4 regions of the Clostridium hominis genome follow, and region 1 is predicted to be linked to each of the others. Evidence: riboswitches for the same ligand, from Rfam matches in the RefSeq annotation. Region 1 holds a riboswitch; each other region holds the start of a gene.
What was found. Region 1 has a riboswitch for lysine ahead of H8S20_RS16185 (YfcC family protein). Riboswitches for the same ligand answer to the same signal wherever they lie in the genome.
Positions count from the first base shown of each region.

Region 2: another riboswitch for lysine. It lies ahead of lysA (diaminopimelate decarboxylase); the one in region 1 lies ahead of H8S20_RS16185 (YfcC family protein).
Region 3: another riboswitch for lysine. It lies ahead of H8S20_RS13620 (Na+/H+ antiporter NhaC family protein); the one in region 1 lies ahead of H8S20_RS16185 (YfcC family protein).
Region 4: another riboswitch for lysine. It lies ahead of H8S20_RS04655 (alanine dehydrogenase); the one in region 1 lies ahead of H8S20_RS16185 (YfcC family protein).

Region 1 covers NZ_JACOOO010000038.1:31,928-36,038, forward strand. The annotation lists gene H8S20_RS16180 (RelA/SpoT domain-containing protein) at 1-479, shown strand, start outside; lysine riboswitch at 536-714, shown strand; gene H8S20_RS16185 (YfcC family protein) at 822-2,252, shown strand; gene H8S20_RS16190 (M20 family metallopeptidase) at 2,365-3,498, shown strand; gene H8S20_RS16195 (DUF8582 domain-containing membrane protein) at 3,694-3,861, shown strand; gene H8S20_RS16200 (hypothetical protein) at 3,897-4,111, shown strand, end outside.
Region 2 covers NZ_JACOOO010000001.1:77,201-81,311, reverse strand. The annotation lists gene lysA (diaminopimelate decarboxylase) at 1-1,001, opposite strand, end outside; lysine riboswitch at 1,121-1,345, opposite strand; gene H8S20_RS00365 (hypothetical protein) at 1,502-2,599, opposite strand; gene H8S20_RS00360 (zinc-ribbon domain-containing protein) at 2,748-2,903, opposite strand; gene H8S20_RS00355 (SPFH domain-containing protein) at 2,985-4,111, opposite strand, start outside.
Region 3 covers NZ_JACOOO010000031.1:72,832-76,942, forward strand. The annotation lists gene H8S20_RS13610 (spore maturation protein) at 1-299, shown strand, start outside; gene H8S20_RS13615 (aminopeptidase P family protein) at 384-1,646, shown strand; lysine riboswitch at 1,725-1,901, shown strand; gene H8S20_RS13620 (Na+/H+ antiporter NhaC family protein) at 2,033-3,778, shown strand; gene H8S20_RS13625 (SdpI family protein) at 3,942-4,111, shown strand, end outside.
Region 4 covers NZ_JACOOO010000005.1:4,173-8,283, forward strand. The annotation lists gene H8S20_RS04645 (hypothetical protein) at 1-366, opposite strand, end outside; gene H8S20_RS04650 (Na+/H+ antiporter NhaC family protein) at 560-1,969, opposite strand; gene H8S20_RS04655 (alanine dehydrogenase) at 2,005-3,156, opposite strand; lysine riboswitch at 3,416-3,585, opposite strand; gene H8S20_RS04660 (RsmB/NOP family class I SAM-dependent RNA methyltransferase) at 3,688-4,111, opposite strand, start outside.

The sequences.
Region 1 (4,111 bases):
TACATATATTTAAAGACCAATGGAAAGATATACATGACTTTATAGTAAAGACATGGAATGTAGTTGAAATAACAGCAAACATAAGAGATGGAGACGATAGATATATATTTGATGATTTAGGTATAGAAGTAAGGTCACGACAATCAGGTTATAGATCAGTTCATTACTTAGTAGAATGTTATCCTACAAATCAAAAGGTTATAGCTGAAATTCAAGTTAGAACTATCTTTGAAGAGGGGTATGGGGAGATAGATCATAGGCTTAGATATTCTCATCATGAGATTCCGGAAATATTAAAATCTAATTTATTATTATTTAATAGGATAGTTGGAAGTGCTGATGAAATGGCTTCATTAATAAATATGTTAAATAATAACCTTGGAGATAAGGAGAATTATTATGAAAATAAGCTAAAGGAAAAAGAAGAAGAAATACAAAGATTAAAAGAGGAATTAAAAAAGTATCAAACTAACAAATAAAAAACTTGTAGAAATATGCCTAATGATGTATAATTATGCATATAAAAATTTAATAATATGTAGATAGAGGTTGCGGTATTTAATAGTATCTTTGCAAGAAAATTAAGCATAAGTGCAAAATGAAAGGAAATATCGCCGAAACAAATAACTGAGGCTTTAAGGTTATTATGTTGGGGTTATACAGAATATGTATAACACTGTCATAATCAAATGATTATGGAGGGCTATCACTGAAGTGTATTTTAAATAAGGTATTAATACTGAATTTATAAGAGTCTTAAGTGATAAGCTTAAGGCTTTTTTGTTTATTCTAGAAAGATAAAAAACAATAGGAGGATGAAGATGTTAAATTTACAGAAGAAAAGAGAAAAATCAGAGGATGTTATGAAAAAAGAAATGAAAATGCCTCATACTTTAGTTATAATTTTTGGAATTATAATTTTAGTATCAATAGCAACTTACTTTGTTCCAGGTGGAGCTTATGAAAGAGTTGTAAATGAAGCAGGGAAAACTGTAGTTGTAGATGGAACTTTTAGCTATGTAGAAAGCAATCCACAAGGAATATTTGCAGTACTACAAGCACCACTAGAAGGGATTATGAGTGCAGCTGAGATAATTGCATTTTTATTTGTAGTTGGAGGAGCTATAAATGTTGTATCAAGAACTAAAGCTATTGATCTTGGTATAGTTAGATTAGTTAATAAATTAAAAGGTAAAGAAATATTAATAATACCAATATTAACACTTATATTTTCTATTGGTGGAGCAGTTTTTGGTATGTCAGAAGAAGCAATACCATTTATAACGCTTTTACTTCCACTTATGTTAGCATTAGGTTACGATAGTATATTAACTGTTGCAGTTACATATTTTGCGTGTATATTAGGTTTCTCAACAGCAATGCTAAATCCATTTACAGTACATATTGCCCAAAATATAGCTGGTGTAGAAGTAGGTTCAGGAGTTGGATTCCGTACAGTAGTATGGGCTATTACAACAGCTGTTGGTATAGCATTCTTAATGTATTATGCTAATAAGATTAAAAAAGATCCAACAAAGAGTTTAGTTTATGAATCAGACAGAAAGAAAAAGGAAAAACTAGAAGTTAATATTCATAGTCATGAAGATTTTACTATAAAGCATAAAGCTATATTATCTCTTTTAGCAGTAGCTATAGGAGTTATAGTTTGGGGAGTATTAGTTAAGGGATTCTATATTTCTGAAATAGCAGCAGTATTTTTAGCAATGGGATTATGTTCAGGTATTGTTGGAAGATTATCACTTAACGATATGGCAGAGGCATTTATAGAAGGTGCAAAAGGAATGATTGGGGCAGCTGTAATAATAGGTTGTGCTAAAGGAATAGTTATAATTGCAGAAAATGCTCAAATAATAGATACAGTTTTACATGGTTTAGTTGGATTAATTGGTAATTTACCATCATTAATAGCTGCATATTTAATGTATATAGTTCAAATGATAGTAAACTTCTTTGTTATTTCAGGTTCAGCACAAGCTGCTGTAACTATGCCATTACTTGCACCACTTGGAGATTTGGTAGGGGTACAAAGACAATTATCAGTCTTAATATTCCAATTAGGAGATGGCTTCTCAAATGCAATATTCCCAACATCAGGAATATTAATAGCGTCATTAGGATTAGCTGGAGTTCCATATTCTAAATGGGTAAAATGGATACTTCCAATACAAGCAATAATATTCTTATTAAGCTTAGGATTTATAACTGTTGCAATGATGATAAATTGGATGTAAAAAAATTTAAGACTCAAAATTCAAATAAGTTTTACTTATTAAAATAGGAGAGGCTGCTTAGGCAGCTTCTAAATTATATATAAAAATATTAATTAATTTAGGGGAGTTAAAGATGAAAGAGAGATTAACTAGTGAAGGACAAAAAATACATAAAAGACTAATAGAAATAAGCGATTATATATATGAAAATCCAGAGTTAGGAAACGAAGAGTATAAAGCAGTAAAAGTTTTAACTGAACTTTTAAAGGAGCACAATTTTGAAGTAGAGGAAAGATACCTAAATATGGATACTGCCTTTAAAGCAACTTTTGATAGTGGTAAGCCAGGATTAACTATTGGTTATTTATGTGAGTATGATGCATTACCTGGAATAGGACACGGATGTGGACATAATATGATTGGTACAATCTCTTCAGGAGCAGGTATTGTTTTAAGTAAAATAATAGATCAAGTCGGAGGGAAAATAATAGTTTATGGAACTCCAGCAGAAGAGACAAATGGTGCAAAAGTAATCATGGTTGAAGAAGGAGCATTTGATGAACTTGATTGTGCAATGATGGTTCATCCAAATGATAAGACTTATGCTAGTGGTACAAGTAGTGCTCTTTATCCAATTCAATTTACTTTTAAGGGAAAGACAGCTCACGCAGCGTCTTGTCCAGAACAAGGCATAAATGCATTAAATGCTGTAATACAATTATTTAATGGAATTGATGCTTTAAGACAGCACGTAACTAAAGATGTATTAATGCATGGAATTATTACTGAAGGTGGAGTTGCAGCTAATATAGTTCCAGAAAGAGCAGTAGCTCAGTTCTATATAAGAGCAGCAAAAAAAGCTACAATAGAAGATGTTTTAGAAAAGGTTAAAAATATTGCAAGAGGTGCAGCTTTGATGACTGGTTGCGAACTTGAGATGGATAGATATGAGCTTCCTTATGATGATTTAAATACTAATGAAGTATTATCAGAAGCTTTCAATGAAAATCTAAGAAGCTTAGGTATTACAGAAATTCATGCACCTAAGACTGGTGGAGGATCAAGTGATATAGGTAATGTAAGCTATGTTACACCAACTATACACCCATATATTTCAATTTCTAATTGTGAAGTAAGAGGTCATAGTAGAGAACTTGCAAAAGCCACAACAGAAAGTTTAGGACATGAAAGATTATTAACTGCAGTTTTAGCTTTAGCTTATACTGGATATGATGTTTTAACTAAAAAAGTAATATTAAATAGATAATACAAAGGTTAAAAGGAGCAATTGCTCCTTTTTTTGCTTATTAATATAATAATTAGGATGAAAGGAATAATTAACTGGGCAGGCTAATAGATTACTTTAGAATGAGGGTAGACTCTATGTAGAATGGATTATGGAATAAATTTGTAATATGTGATAACATAAAATTATCAAATTAGATATTTAATGGAGGATTATATGGATAAGAATATTACGGGAATACTTTGGCTTTTTGCAGCAATCTGTTTTCTAATAGTAGGAGTAGTAAATAAAAATCCTGTGTTTATAATATTAGGTTGTGCTTATATTTGTATTAGTTTTTCAAGAAAAAATGAAGCTAATAATGAAAAGAACTCAGAAAAATAATTTCTTCAATATTTAAATTGAATGGGGGTAGTATAATGGCCTATGTTCATGAGTTTGGAATAATTGATTGTATTGAAGAGTATAGGGAAAATGAGCATAAACCAGAAAAATATAATTGTATTTTTATAGATGAAGATCTTATTGATGAAATATATCATAAAGGGTTTGGAGATAAAATGAAGAAATTAGAAACCTTTGCGCATAATCTAAATAGACCATATAAGGATTTAGCTTATTATGGAATAACCTT
Region 2 (4,111 bases), on a different contig from region 1:
TATAATGCAGTTCTAATATTATCTGTCATTCCCCCATCAACAAAAATATAATTTTTCTCCCCATAAGTTTTCTTTGTTCCACCAATCTTATATAAAGTTGTTCCTGCATTTGCAATGATAGATCTTCCTGGCTCTATCATTATTTTAGGAATAGCCAAATTATGTTTTGAACATTCTTCTTTAGTGGAAACTACCATATTACTTAAAAAATTACCTAGCTCTATAGGTGAATCTCCTTCACAATAATAAACTCCAAAACCTCCACCCATATTTAACTCTCTAGTAACAAAATCGCACTTTTCCTTTATCCTACTTATAAAATCAATCATAACTGAAACACTCATATAAAAAGATGTCTCTTGAAATATTTGTGATCCTATATGACAATGAAATCCTCTTAAAGTAACTCTTTCACTCTTCATAAAGCTTTTTATTACTTCATATATATCTTCACTAAATATAGATTCTCCAAACTTAGAATCATTTTTTGATGTTTGGATATATTCATGAGTATGAGCATCAACTCCTGGGTTCACCCTCAAAAGAACATCAATATTTTTATCTAATTCATCACATAACTCTTGAATCAACTCTAGCTCATATCTGTTATCTACAACTATTCTTCCAATATTCGATTCTATAGCTAATCTAAGCTCTTCTTCTGTTTTATTATTTCCGTGCATGTAAACCCTATTTAATGGAAAATTGCTCCTAATAGCTGTATAAAGTTCTCCTCCTGATACTACATCTAGTGATAAACCTTCTTCTTCAATTACCTTACAAATAGCTAGGTTTAAAAATGCTTTAGAGGCATATATAACTTCTGTTTCTATTCCATACGATTTAAAATTTTCTTTAAAAGTTCTACAATTTCTTCTAACTAATTCTTCATCTATTACATATAACGGTGTACCATATTCTTTTGCTAAATCAACAGCATCACACATTCCTATTTCTAAGTTCCCATTTTGATTTTTTTTCATAGTTCCAAATAATTTCATTTTATATCCTCCTATTTACTAAATTTAACCTGAATAAGTTAGTAAATAAAAAAAACAGTCATGAGCAAAAGGCACTCATGACTGTTTTAAAATAATATAAAACAAAACCTTCTGCCCCAACAAGATGTAGCTCTTCTTTATGAAAATTGGGCAATTCTCATAAGACAGTTCTATGCTTCTTAAACATAGCCCCAATAAATAGACTTTTATCTATCCATTTCGGCGATGGACCCTTTCCTATAACTCTTTCTCATAACATTCCAATGAGTAGCTTTAATCTAATAAATATTAGCTTAAAGTTTTCAGTTACAGTACTGATGACAATCGCGGCCTCTACATCAAGTTGTTTACAACATATTCAATTTACTTTAACTTAAACCAAGTTTAGCATTAATTTACATTAATGTCAAATAATTTTTTCATCTTTGATTTTAGTTTATTATATGCTTTAAAAAGTGTTACAACTTAATCTTTTTTTCTTATCTAATAGATATTTTTTCTTATTTCTCTGATATATATGCTGTTTTATTATTTCCAAAAAACATTTGCTCCCATAATGCATCACTTTGAAAAATTTCTTTACCTTCTTCTGATTCTACAGTTAATCTAACATTTCCAACACATCTAAGATATGTTGGGTTTATCTTTTCAGAAATTGCCAATAAAATTTCGCTATAAGATAATCCCATAACATTTAAAAGTGATGACGCGAAAATATCTTTCTCTCTAAAAAATTCAATAGTATACTTTACTCCATTATCATCTTTGCAAATAAATGTTATATTATTATCTATAAATTTCTTAGTTAAATCATGCTCTTTTGTATTATTCCTTTCGATCTTAGTTTTCTCTTCATCCTCTAGTAGTACTTCATCATTCTTAGCAATAAACATAGTAGCTGACCTTAAATAATCATATTTCTGCTCAGCTATAATATCATTAGCGATTATTGTGTATGGCCCTACCTTAGCTCTACACCAATACCAATGATTAATTATTTTATTCATCTCAACATTTCCCCAATTATGATCGTGATACCCATTACCTTCTAGCTCTAAACTTAATCCCCCTACTTTTACATATCCTGAAACTTTTGCACTTGGTTGTGCTACTAACCATGCAAAATATAATTTTTCATCCTCGCCAAAAAATGTATATCCTGTTTTAGGTCTATACATAGAAAGGTCGCTTTTCATAACACAATCATATTGAACTAACTCATCTTTAAAATGAACATGATAACTTCCATTTTCATACTTTATAAAGCTATCTCCTATTTTTACATAACAACTCTCTTTTGATGCATCGATCATTTTAGTATTCTCACTTATTGTTCTACATATTGTTTGTCCATTAGGTAGCGTAACATCTAAAGTAGCTGTAGGTTTTCCCGATCCCTTAACATCAAACCTATCTTTTGTATAAAATATAACTACAAATTTGCAACCATTAGTATACTCTGCATCAAAGTACCACCATTCATATGAATTTCTATCTCCAGATGTTCTAAGACCATCTTCCCATATTTCTATTTCCTTACTAAGACCTAAAGATTCATAGTAACTATAGTCTTTAGCTAAAAATACTCTTTCGTTCATATCACTTTCTCCTCATATCGTATAAGATATACATATGAGTTTTTTTGTCATAATGTGATTTATAGTAAACATATTTTAAAATTATTGAAAAAAGTAGTATTAAAATAATAAACTATTACTTTAATACTACTTTAAAACAAAAGATTACTTATCTTCTATTGTTTTGTTCTTTTTTAGCTTTTCTACAAGCAGCACATCTTGTTGGCTCATTTGTAAAGCCTTTTTCCTTGTAGAATTCTTGTTCTCCTGTAGTAAATACGAATTCTTGTCCGCAGTCTCTACATACTAAAGTTTTGTCTGACATTTTATTTCCTCCTGAATTTAACACTTGTTCTTTCTCAGTTTTCCCTACGAAATGAAATATATACATATTTTAAGAAAATAATTAATTTTCTTTTTCTTCTTCGCTTAACAAACTATTTTCCACATAATCTTTTGTTGATATTTGATTCAAAAGCTCCTCTTTTATTCTTTTAACTTGATCAGAAATTTCACTTTCTTTATTGAATTCTAATCCCCCTAATTTTTCACTTAATAAAAGCATCATTAGTGACTCAAATGCATTTGTGCCTACCCCATCACTGCTTCCGCTAGCATTTACTAATGTCTTAGGAACTATATCAACCTTTCCATCCTTAATAGCATTTGCAAATGATGACATAACGTCATTTATAACTTTATATTGTGGTCCCCCATAAGCATTAACTTGTTCTTTAGCTGCTATAGCTTTAGATATACCTACTCTAGCTTCTTTATCAGCCTCAGCCTCTGCAGTAACCTTAATTTTAAATGCTTCAGCTTCTGATTGCTTCTTAACTTTATAAGCATCTGCCTCAGAAAGTTTTTGTATTTTCTCTGCATCCTGCCTTGCTTTCATCAACTCAGCTTTACCTTGATTTTCTTGAATTCTAATATTTATATCAGATTCAGTTAATGTAGTTTGTTGTTTAGCTACAGCTTCTGCCTCTCTTAACTCTTTCTCCTTTTCAGCTGCTTTTTGTTGGGTTTCATATGTTTGTAGTTGTTCCCTAGCTATTTGTCTACTTCTTAATTGAGTTAATATTGTTTCAATTTCATTTCCTACCTTTGGACTTGCAGGTGTTCCTATTAATACTTCCTCTAATTCTAAATTATAATGTCCAAACTTTTCTTGCATTTCTCTTGAACTTTGACCCTGTATATCATTACGTTCTTGAATTAATTCTATTAAAGTCTTAGTTTGACCAATGTTTTTAAAGTATGCAGAAATCATAGGATCTAAAGTCTGGTCTACAAGCATCTTTATATCCCCAAATCTCTGAATAACCAATGGTGCCTTCCTATAATCTATGTGAAATACTACGGATAAAGGTAAGTTTGGCTCAAAAGCATCTTTAGTTATTAAGCTAACTTCTTTAAGATTTTCATCATATTTATGATTTCCAATTTGATTAGATATCCACTTTAAGATTACATTGGTAGTTGGAACCTTAATTATGTTTCCTGCATAAATATTAAATGCATATTTTCCTG
Region 3 (4,111 bases), on a different contig from region 1:
TATCAGGATTGATAGGATTACCTAAAGAGGTAGTTCCACTTACTTTAGTAAAGCCTTTATCAGGAAGTGGAGCTATGGGAATATTTACAGATATACTTAAGAATTATGGACCAGATACCTTTATTGGATTAGTGGCATCAGTAATAATGGGAACTACAGAAACTATTTTTTATACTGTAACAGTATATTTTGGAGCGGTAAAAATAAAAAAGGTTAGACATACTGTTTGGGCTGCAGTTATGGCTGATATGACAGCAATTATTATGGCGATACTAATGGTTAAAATTCTTATATTTTAAAACTATATGGAAAAATTTTGTTTTTATAGGTATAATATTTATTAATTGTAGCAGTTAATTAAAAAGAAAAGGAGCATAAATTATATGAAAGCAGATTTTTTTAAATGTAATAGGGCAAGATTACTAGAAAAGATAAAAGATAATTCTATTGTGATTTTATTTGCAGGTAATGCACCTAAAAAGACTGCAGATGAGGCTTATCCATTTACACCTAATAGAAATTTTTATTATTCTACAGGTATAAGTGAAGAAAATCATATTCTTGTAATGAGTAAAATAAATGGAACTACTAAAACTACTTTATTTATAAAAGATATAGATCTTGACTTAGAAAGATGGATAGGAAAGAGTATTCGTAAGGAAGAAGCTACAGAAATTAGCGGAATTGAAGATGTAAAATTTAAAAGCCAATTTGAATCAGATATTCATAGACAACTTTGTTTAAAAGAAGAAATAAACTTATATTTAGATTTAGAGAGAGATAGTATTTCTTCGTCAGTTAGCATTGCACATGAGTTTGCCCAAAATATAGTTTCTAAATATCCACAAGTAATGATTAAAAACGTATTTAGTATATTTGGAGAATTAAGATTAGTAAAAAGCGAAGAAGAAGTTGATAACATAAAGAAAGCTATATCAATAACAATTGAAGGTATTGAAGCTTTAATGAAAAATTCTAAACCTGGTATGAAGGAATATCAATTAGAATCATATTTTGATTTCGTATGTAAAAATAATGGTGTAAAAGATTTAGCTTTTAAGACTATTGCAGCGGCAGGAAAAAATGCAGCTACATTACACTATGTATCAAATGATGCAGAATTAAAAGATGGAGATTTAATTCAATTTGATTTAGGAGCACAATATAATTTTTATAATGCAGATATATCAAGAGCATTTCCTGTGAACGGGAAATTTACAGAAAGGCAAAAGGCTGTTTATAATGCTGTGTTAAAGGTTAATGAAGAAATAATTAATGATATTAAACCAGGTAAGACGTTTAAAGAGATAAATAATAAAGCTACTGATTTAATAGCTGAAGAGTGTATTAAATTAGGACTTATAAAAGAAAAGTCAGAGGTTAGCAAGTACTATTTCCATAGTATAGGACATAGCTTAGGCCTAGATACTCATGATTTAGAAACTCCTCATAGAGATATAACATTCAAGGAAGGTGTAGTATATACAGTAGAGCCTGGAATTTATATTGAAGAAGAAAATATAGGTATAAGAATAGAGGATGATGTTCTTGTAACTGAGGATGGAGTAATAAATCTAACAAGTAAAATGATAAAGACAGTGGAAGAAATAGAAAATTTTATGGCTAAATATAATAATATTGAGTAAATATATTAAAAAAGTTATAAAATGGTATTGTCAAAAACGAATATAATGTGTATAATGATATTAAATTAATCGTGAATAAATAAAGGTAGAGGCGCGGTACTTAATAGTACTATTAACGAGGTAAGCACTTTGAGTTAATAGGAAAGGAATTATCGCCGAAGCATACAACTGATGCTTTAAGGTTGTATAGCTGGGGATGTATATAAGATATACATCACTGTCACAAACTTGTTTTTGTGGTGAGCTATCATTTGAGGAAGACCTAAATTATTTTAATGCAATTTTAGGGCCTTGAGTGTTAACTCAAGGCTCTTTTTAATTGCACAAAAGCAAAACCCTTTAATTATTCACAAAAGAAATATATTAGATTAAGGGGGAAACAAAAAATGAAAAAGACAGGATTTAGAGTAATTCTACTGACAATGATTATTTTCACATTATCAACAACAATGGCATTCGCTAGTGAGTTAGAACCAGCAGCGGTTAATGCAGAAAGATTTGGATTATTAACTTTAATACCACCAATAGTGGCTATAGTATTAGCATTTATAACTAAGAATGTTGTAATTTCTTTATTTATAGGTATTTTATCAGGCAGCTTTTTAGTTAGCCTTACAGGACATAATGTGTTTTATGCACTTATACAAGCGTTTTTAGATTTTGTAACTAGAGCATTAAATTCTTTAGCAGATCCATGGAATGCAGGAATAATACTTCAGGTATTAGCAATTGGAGGAGTTATTAATCTAGTTGGGAAAATGGGTGGAGCAAAGGCAATAGCTGAAGCTTTAGCAAAAAAAGCAAAGACTGCAAAAAGTACTCAATTAATAACTTGGTTATTAGGATTATTCGTATTCTTTGATGATTATGCAAATTCTCTTATAGTTGGACCTATAATGCGTCCTGTAGCTGATAAAATGAAGATTTCAAGAGAAAGATTAGCGTTTATAATAGATGCAACTGCAGCACCAGTAGCAGGGCTTGCAATAATATCAACTTGGATTGGATTAGAAGTTAGTTTAATAGGTGAAGGATTTAATCAAATAGGTGTAGAAGCAAGTGGATTCGGGGTATTCCTTCAAACTATACCATATAGATTTTATAACATATTAATTCTTGCATTTATAGTTATAACAGCTGTTACTTTAAAAGAATTTGGGCCAATGAGAAAAGCTGAAATAGCGGCAAGAAAGAGAAATAAACATGTAGTTGAAGAAGTTGCAGCATCATCTTCTCAGATGGATGAATTAGAACCAAAAGAAGGTGTAAAACTTAGTATATGGAATGCAATTATTCCAATAGGAACATTAATTATTTCTGCATTAGTAGCATTTTATTACAGTGGATATAGTTCAATAATGGGCGGAGATAATGTAGCGCTTCAACAATTAATGTCTAATTCACCTATGTCATTTACAGGAATAATGGAAGCTTTCTCAGCAGCGGATGCTTCAGTAGCACTATTCCAATCAGCATTATTTGCATCGGTTGTAACTATAATTATGGCTGTTTGTAAAAAGATATTTACTTTAAGTGAGGCTATAGATACTTGGATAGATGGAATGAAAGGATTAATTATTACAGGAGTTATTCTTATATTAGCCTGGTCTTTAGGATCAGTAATTAAGGAACTTGGAACTGCATACTATTTAGTTGAAGCATTAAAGGGAGCTATACCAGCATTCTTATTACCAAGTTTAATATTCGTTCTAGGAGCAGTAATATCATTCTCAACTGGAACAGCATATGGAACAATGAGTATATTAATGCCGTTAGCAATTCCTCTTGCACATTCAATTAATCCTGAAATGTCATTTATAGTAGTTTGTACAAGTGCAGTATTAACAGGAGCAATTTTTGGAGATCACTGTTCACCAATTTCAGATACAACAATACTTTCATCAATGGGAGCAGGATGTAACCACATAAATCATGTTAATACCCAAATATGGTATTCATTATTTGTAGCTGTAATAACAATAGTATTTGGATATATTCCAGCAGGTTTAGGATTACCTATATATCTAGTATTACCATTATCACTAGTTGCAGTATACGTTGGGGTACAGATATTTGGTAAGAAGGTAGATGAAGCTACTATAGAAGCGGAAAGTGGCGCTTTAGCAAAGTAATAAAATAAATAAGGGCTATTTTAAGAAGGTTGTACTTGGGGTACAACCTTCTTTTAGATTATTTAAAGTTTTAAAATTAAAATTTATATGAACGCAAAGATTAATTTTACATAATATAGTATAATTGTATTATAAAGTTGTTTAAGTGAAATAAGGGGGCATTATGGCAGTTTGGCAATTATTAATTATTTATGAGATAATACCAATAGTTTTATGGGGATTTGCATGGTATTATGAGAATAGTTATTCGCAATTTCCTGATACATCTAAGGGATTTAAGATTAAATGTGCAAAAGAAAATGAAGAGATATGGAAGTATGCTAATAAAACAGC
Region 4 (4,111 bases), on a different contig from region 1:
CAGTTTTACTTGTGTTAATCCCAATCTCTTTATTTGACTTTCCTTTTTTATAAGGTTACCCTGAATATCTTTTAACTGAAGTGTATCTCCAAAGATAGGAAATAGCTTTCCTTTAACTTCCCCGACTAATACTCCATCACTAAGGATATAATAATGCTTTCTAAACGAAAATAATTTTTTCTCCATAGTTATCTCATCAGAAAGTTCTATTATCTCTTCAAAACTCTGTGTTTTAGGATTTATTATATCTGTAGATTCTTTCCCAAAAATCCTAATCTTTTGAGCAATGTAAAATCCTAAAGTCCATAAAAGTATAAATATAAGTATTCCACATACTACCTTAACAAATTTATTTACTATTCTCATTCTTCCCCCGACAAATATAAGTTTTTAGATAATTGTACCATTGTGAAATTACACTATCAAGTTATTAAACTGTAAACTCTCTTGATTTAATTTAATAATCCTTATATAAAAAGTGCCTACAGTAAACATAAATTTACCGTAAGCACTTTCCTCTTCACCGTGAATATTTCTTTTTAAATCTTTGCTTGTACCACTATGCTCCTATAAAGCCTACAATTAGGTATAAAACTATTGTAAGTGCTGATACTGTTAACGCATATGGAGCTTGTGTTTTTACGTGATCTAAATGATCTGCTGCTGCTCCTGTAGATGCTAGTATTGTTGTATCTGACAATGGTGAACAGTGATCCCCAAATACTCCTCCACCTGCTACTGCTGATATAGTTGCTAATACTAGCATATTTATCTCTCCCCCTGAGAAGCCAAAAGCTAAAGGTACTGCTATGGGCATAACTATCGCAAATGTTCCCCATGAAGTTCCTGTAGAGAATGCTATTACTGCAGCTATAATAAATGTTAAAGCTGGTAATACAACAGCACTCATCCATCCACTTGTAATCTCTATTATATAGTATGCTGTTCCCATTTCCTTACTTAACTCATTTATTGAATAAGAAAGTGCTAATATTATAATAGCTGGCATAACACCTTTCATACCTCTTACAGCAGTGTCCATAATATCTTTAAAAGGTATACCTTTAATTCGCATAACTATTCCTAAGAATACTACTGCAGCCATAAAAGCTTCCATAGTCTTAGCTGATCCTAAAACTATATATGTTCCTATTGCAATAGATATAACTATTAAAACAGGCGCTATAAAGTTTAAAAATACATTTATCTTATAACCTGGATAAGCTTGTGTTTCTGTTAATTCTTCACCTACTAAAGGCTCTGCTCCATCTCTTAATACTTTACCTTCATTTATAGCTCTTTCCTCTGACTTTTTCATTGGTCCAAAGTCTGGAATCACCTTAGTTGCTATAAGTCCAACCATTAAAACAGCCCCTATGGCATAGAAGTTAAAGAATGATGACTTAACAAAAGTACTCATTGCCATTTCTTGATTTATAATTGGCCCCATTCCAACTAATAATCCTGATAAATATACTGCCCAACCAGTTATAGGTACTAATACACTTACTGGTGCTGAAGTAGAGTCCGCAATATACGCTAACTTATCTCTTGATATTTTAGCCTTATCTGATAAACTTCTCATAGTTGAACCTACAAATAATGGACTAAAATAATCACTAAAGAATACAAACATTCCCATAACCCATGATGTTAACTGTATCTTAACTCTACTTAAGTTTTTCTTTCTCATAATTTCTGTAAATCCTTGAATTGCCCCTGTACGTTGAAAGAATGCTATTAATATCCCTATAAATAACTCTAAAAGTAAAATCCAAGAAAAACTAGTAGTTCCTAACGATCTTTTAAGTAAGTCCGGAAATGCTAATAATCCATTTCCCGTTAATAAAACTCCTATAAAAATCGATACAAATAACGAAAATATAGTGTTTCTAGTTTTAAACGCCAGTACTATAGCAAGTATTGGCGGCAATATCGATATAATCCCCAAGTGCGTTCCCGCTTCCATATATAAAGTCCTCCTCTTTATTCATTTGCTTATTGCTAATTTGCTTCTGTTGTAGTTGCTTTAGGTGCTATATCCATTTTTGCCCCAACTAAACCTAAAACATCTTCTGGTGTTGTCCATTCTCTATTTTGAATAACACTTGTCTCTTCATGAGTAAGAACTCCTTTATAAGCAGTTAAGCTTCTTCTTAAGAATCCATCTCTTCTACAAGCTTCCTTAATTCCATTGTTAGCTATTGATCTAATATGTGGCAATACACTTGCTGCATATGCAATAGAAGTTGTATGAGCTGCTGCCCCTGGTATATTATCTACACCATAATGAATTACCCCATTAACTTCATAAACTGGATTTTCGTGAGTTGTTGGTCTATAAGTTTCTATTGCCCCACCAACATCTGCACTAATATCAACTATTACTGTTCCTTTTTTCATTAAGCCAAGCATTTCTTCAGTAATTAAATGGTCTTTTCTATGCTTCGGCCATTTAACACAATTTACTACTAAATCTGTAGTTGGTAATAATGATTTTATGTTTGATTGATTTGAGAACATAGTTCTTACATTTGCAGGATATAACTCTTGACAAGCTCTCATAGATCCTATATTTATATCCATGACTGTAACTTGAGCTCCTAATGAAGCTAAAGTTTGTATTGCACCTTTACCAACAATTCCTGCACCTAATACTATTGCATTAGCTCCTGGTGCTCCACCGATACCCATTACTAATTTACCGATTCCTCCATTGTTATTAAGTAAGTAATTTACCCCCATTAAAGCCCCTAGCTTTCCTGCAACTTCACAGTTTGGAGAACCATATCTATGTGTATCCTCTGCTGTAAATGCTATTACTTCTTTATCTAGTAACACATCAACCTCTTCTCTGTTAGCAGCAGGATGTATACAAGTGAATAAAATTTGATCTTTTCTTAATAAATCATATTCTTCTGGGAAGAACTCTTTAACTTTAAGTATCATATCACAAGTTGAGTAAATCTCTTCTCTAGTTTCTACAATCTTAGCCCCTGACTTTTTATAATCTTCATCATAAAATCCAGCATTGTATCCAGCATTAGATTGAACCCAAACCTCATGTCCATCATTTATAAGTTCTTCTACTTCTACAGGTGTTACAATAACCCTTGATTCTCCTGGTTTAATTTCTTTTAAAGCTCCTATTAACATCTTTTTCCCCCTTAATCTTATTGCTTGTCCTTTGTTTTAGGATAATAAGGACTATATATAATATTAATTACCCATCTTCATATAGTTTTGAAGATGCAGCTGACAATATTAAAATATAGAATTATAATTGCCTGCTAAATAAATATTAACTTTTATACTTTTTGACCCCAATGTATAATATTTAACTCATTTTTTGTATAAAAAAAACCTTAAGTGTTCACTTAAGGTATGAAGTATACAACAAAATATTGTAATTTCCTTAAATGATAGCACTCCACAAAACGTGACAGTCATATAGATATTATCTATACACCCAAAATAAAGCTTTAAAGCATTAGCTATATCCTTCGGCGATAAATCCTTTTGTAGTAACTCACAGCTGCTTAGCTCATTACAACTACTATTAAGTATCGCTCCTCTATCTTCTAATTATTCTATTTGTTACCATAATAACCTATTCCTATATATTTTTCAATATATATTTTTCAATATTTTTATAAAATTGCAATTTTACCTTTTAAAAATTGCATTTTAACTTTTTTTACTAATTAAGCAAATATAAAAACCCTCCATAAATTCATTTGGAATAATCCTAATAGATTTACCTATTCTCTCATCATAAACCTTATCCTTAAAAGAAATTATTCCACTTTTATAGTTAGTTATATTTAAATTTATAGTCAAAATTTCTGCATCTTTATGCCTTTTTAGTAAATAATTTATTACTTCTTCATTTTCTTGTGGCGAAATTGTACATGTTGAATATAATATAATCCCGCCTTTTTTCAATGCAACAAAAGCTGATTGTATAAGCTCTTTTTGTACCTTTACGAAAGGACTATTCTTTAATAGCTTAAGTTTTTTAGTATTTTTAATATTAATTGTCCCCTCTCCTGAACATGGTACATCAAGAAGTATTTTATCAAAATATTCCTTATAAATATGCATTAGCCTC